Regions from separate parts of the Streptomyces sp. NPDC029292 genome, predicted to be linked through region 1. Evidence: riboswitches for the same ligand, from Rfam matches in the RefSeq annotation. Region 1 holds a riboswitch; the other holds the start of a gene.
What was found. Region 1 has a riboswitch for glycine ahead of gcvT (glycine cleavage system aminomethyltransferase GcvT). Riboswitches for the same ligand answer to the same signal wherever they lie in the genome.
Positions count from the first base shown of each region.

Region 2: it holds a riboswitch for glycine, as region 1 does, so the genes downstream of both, gcvP (aminomethyl-transferring glycine dehydrogenase) here and gcvT (glycine cleavage system aminomethyltransferase GcvT) in region 1, are expected to answer to the same signal.

Region 1 covers NZ_JBVHXR010000018.1:153,415-155,607, reverse strand. The annotation lists gene ACZ4WS_RS33630 (AAA family ATPase) at 1-576, opposite strand, end outside; glycine riboswitch at 745-849, shown strand; glycine riboswitch at 850-962, shown strand; gene gcvT (glycine cleavage system aminomethyltransferase GcvT) at 997-2,130, shown strand.
Region 2 covers NZ_JBVHXR010000032.1:78,129-80,321, forward strand. The annotation lists gene gcvP (aminomethyl-transferring glycine dehydrogenase) at 1-1,129, opposite strand, end outside; glycine riboswitch at 1,307-1,402, opposite strand; gene ACZ4WS_RS43655 (PRC-barrel domain-containing protein) at 1,506-1,877, shown strand; gene ACZ4WS_RS43660 (DNA polymerase IV) at 1,799-2,193, opposite strand, start outside.

The DNA.
Region 1 (2,193 bases):
CAGCAGCCGGGCCACCGCGCCGCGATGCCGGGCGAACGCGTACCGCGAGACGCCGCGGCCGCGCTCGCGCTGGCCCTCCAGGGCCGTGCCCGGCATGACGTCGAGCAGCAGCAGGTGCAGCGCGCCGCCCCGGCGCCGGGCCTCACGGGCGAGCCAGCGCCGCACCCAGGCCTGCGTGCCGCAGTCGTGCACGACGACTCCGGCGCCGGAGCGCAGCGCGCGGCGCAGACCCGCGTAGTGCGCGAGGCGGACGAGGGGGCGGTAGACGGCGTACGGGAGCCGGCGGGCCAGCAGCCGGCCGTCCCAGCGGTCCCGGGTGTCCTGCGAGTCGACGCGCGCGCCGCTCACGGCGCGGCGCATCAGCGTCGACTTGCCGCTGCCGGGCAGGCCGGTGACCACGACGAGGTCCGATGCCCCGAAGTACAGACCGTGCGGGCTGTGTCCCGCGCGGTCCCTGAGGTCGCGCACGACGGCCGTCGGCAGCGGGCCGCACGCCTCCCGGGCCGGGGCACCGGGCTGCTTGGGCAGCGCGACGGCCGAGGTCGTGGCGTACGCCGTGGTCCTGTTCACCGTGATCGTCCTCCCCTTGGGTGTGGAGTCCCATCCCCGTCGAGTGTAAAGAGAAGGTAATGCGCGGCGCTTCCTGTTTCCGTTCTCGGACTGCCACAGGCCGGTTACAGATGCGGACTGCCGTGATCGGACAGCGCGTGCAATGATGTGCCCGCCAACTGCATACCGGCCGCTTGAATCCGCGCGGGAGAGTTCTCAGTCACGTACGTCGTGTGCTGAGGCGCCGAAGGAGCAAGTCCCTCCCTTGAATCTCTCAGGCCCCGTTACCGCGCGGGCGAGGCACATCTGAAAAGCGGGCCGCTGACCAGTGGCTCCACCCAAGGTGCAAGTCAGGACCACCGCCGTGCGGGGTCGTGATGAACCTCTCAGGTTCCGATGACAGATGGGGAGGAACGACCTCGCCGTCATGCCTTGGGAGCCCTACCGATGAGCAGTAACGCACCCCGTCATACCGCGCTCGATGCCCTGCATCGCTCGCTCGGCGCGACGATGACCGACTTCGCAGGCTGGGACATGCCCCTGCGCTACGGCTCCGAGCGCGACGAGCACCTCGCCGTCCGGACGAAGGCCGGTCTCTTCGACCTCTCGCACATGGGCGAGATCACGGTCACCGGCCCCGAGGCCGCGGCGCTCCTGAACTACGCGCTGGTCGGCAACATCGCCTCCGTCGGCGTCGGCCGCGCCCGCTACACCATGATCTGCCAGGCGGACGGCGGCATCCTCGACGACCTGATCGTGTACCGGCTGGCCGACACCGAAGCCGGCTCTTCTCACTACATGGTCGTCGCCAACGCCTCCAACGCCCAGGTGGTGCTGGACGCGCTCACCGAGCGCGCGGCGGGCTTCGACGCCGTCGTGCGCGACGACCGTGACGCGTACGCGCTGATCGCCGTGCAGGGCCCCGAGTCCCCCGGCATCCTCAAGTCGCTCACCGAGGCCGACCTGAACGGCCTGAAGTACTACGCGGGCCTGCCCGGCACCGTCGCGGGCGTCCCGGCGCTGATCGCGCGCACCGGTTACACCGGCGAGGACGGCTTCGAGCTGTTCGTCGCTCCCGCCGACGCCGAGAAGCTGTGGCTGGCGCTGACCGAGGCGGGCGCCCCCGTCGGGCTCGTCCCCTGCGGCCTTTCCTGCCGCGACACGCTGCGCCTGGAGGCGGGCATGCCGCTGTACGGGCACGAGCTGAGCACCTCGCTCACCCCCTTCGACGCGGGCCTGGGACGGGTCGTGAAGTTCGAGAAGGAGGGCGACTTCGTGGGGCGCGAGGCGCTCACCGAGGCCGCCGCGCGGGCGCTCGCCAACCCGCCGCGGGTGCTCGTCGGCCTGCTCGCCGAGGGCCGTCGCGTCCCGCGCGCCGGGTACCAGGTCGTCGCCGGCGGTCAGGTGATCGGCGAGGTCACCTCGGGCGCGCCGTCCCCGACGCTGGGCAAGCCGATCGCGATGGCGTACGTCGACGCCGCGCACGCCGCGCCGGGCACGGCCGGGGTCGGTGTGGACATCCGGGGCAGCCACGAGCCGTACGAGGTCGTTGCGCTGCCGTTCTATAAGCGCCAGAAGTAACTCCGAGCGCGAGCGCGCCTTACGTTACGAGCGTGCGCGCGCCCTGCGTGACGAGCGCGAGCG
Region 2 (2,193 bases), on a different contig from region 1:
GGATCGTCGCGTAGCGGTGCGTGCGCCGCGCGATGGTCTTCAGGCCCTCGGGCCCGTGGTAGACGGCGTACATACCGGCCATCACGGCGAGCAGCACCTGAGCGGTACAGATGTTGCTGGTCGCCTTCTCGCGGCGGATGTGCTGCTCACGCGTCTGCAGGGCGAGACGGTAGGCCTTGTGGCCGTCCGCGTCGACGGACACTCCCACCAGTCGGCCGGGCAGGCTGCGCGCGAACTTCTCGCGCACCGCCATGTATCCGGCGTGCGGACCGCCGAAGCCCATCGGCACACCGAAGCGCTGCGTCGTACCGACCGCGATGTCCGCGTCCAGCTCGCCGGGCGAGACGAGCAGGGTGAGGGCGAGCAGGTCGGCGGCGACGGTGACGACCGCGCCGAGCTCGTGCGCCTGCTCGATGAGCGGCTTGATGTCGCGTACGGCACCGGAGGCGCCCGGGTACTGGATGAGCACGCCGTTGATCTCGCGCTCGGCGACCTGGGCCGGGATGCCCGCGCTCAGGTCCGCGACCACGACCTCGACGCCGGTCGGCTCGGCGCGGGTCTCGATGACGGCGATGGTCTGCGGCAGCGTGTCCGCGTCGACCAGGAACAGACCCTTCTTGTTCTTGCCCATGCGCCGGGACAGCGCCATAGCCTCGGCGGCCGCGGTGCCCTCGTCGAGCAGCGAGGCACCGGAGGTCGGCAGCCCGGTCAGCTCGGCGACCACGGTCTGGAAGTTGAGCAGCGCCTCCAGGCGGCCCTGCGAGATCTCCGGCTGGTACGGCGTGTACGCGGTGTACCAGGCCGGGCTCTCCATGACGTTGCGCAGGATCACCGGCGGCGTGAACGTGCCGTAGTAACCGAGGCCGATCATCGAGCCGAGGACCTGGTTGCGGTCCGCGAGGGAGCGCAGCTCGGCCAGCACCTCGGCCTCGGTGCGCGCGCCCGGCAGCCGAAGCGCCTCGGCGTTCTTGATCACGTCCGGCACCGCGGTGGCCGTCAGCTCGTCGAGCGAGCCGTACCCGACCTGGGCGAGCATCTTGGCCCGCGCCTCGGAGTCGGGCCCTATGTGGCGCTGCTCGAAGGGGATTCCCTGTTCGAGCTCGGAAAGCGGAATGCGATGGGCGGTCATTGCGGAGGCCTCCTGGTCTGACACGACCTTCGGGGGGCACCCGGGCGCGGGTACCCCGACGGCCTCCCCCTCTGTCATCACAACCTGAGAGCTTCACCGGACCGCCTGTTGACGACCCGGCTTTCACCGTCGGTGAGAGCGGATGCCGTCGACATCCGCTCTGCTTTCCAGAGTGACCTCGTCCGTGCGGTACGTGAGCCTGAGAGATTCCGGGGAGGATTTGCTCCTTCGGCGCCTCCGATGGTGTGCGGAGGACTCTCCCGCACGGGGTCAGCAGCCGTTGCCAGACTACCAGCGAGGTTCCCTCGAGTGGCCGCCCTCCTCAAAGTGCTCTTTCGTAGTGCTGACGGATGAGTTGCGACCAAGAGGAGGGCCCGTGCAGACCGACATCGATCCGCGCAACCTGATCGGCCGCAAGGCGTTCGACCGCAATGGCACCAAGATCGGCACGGTCGACGAGGTCTACCTCGACGACGCGACCGGAGTCCCGGAGTGGGCGGCCATACGCACGGGCCTGTTCAGCAGGGATGCCTTCGTGCCGCTGGAGCCCAGCGAACTCGTCGAGGGCACCCTGCGCATCCCCTTCGACCGAGCCCTGATCAAGGACGCCCCCGACTTCGGCGTCGGCCGCCATCTCTCGCCCGAACAGGAACTCCAGCTCTACCACCACTACGGCCTCGACGTGGCACCCCCTCCTCCCCCACCGGACCGCGACTTCGGCCGACTCGCGGGCTCGGACGAGGCCTGAGGCCGCCCGGGACCGGAATCCTGAGCATCGGAATCCTGGGGCGGCCTGGGACGGGAATCCTGAGGATGGGAATTCTGGCCCTCGCGACCGGAATCCTGAGGCCGCCCGGAATCCGAGGCCTGTGACCCGAGCCCAGTGGCCTGCGGAGGTCCCGGGTTCTCGGGTCTTCGCTCCACCAGGGGCAGCGGATCCGCCGGCTCCAGCTCCGGATCGTCGGTTCGGAATGTCCGTACACGCCCGGGCTCGGAGTAGGGCGTCTCGAACCGCACGGTCACCCGCCCCAGCCCACTGCCCTGCACCCACCCGTGCCCATACT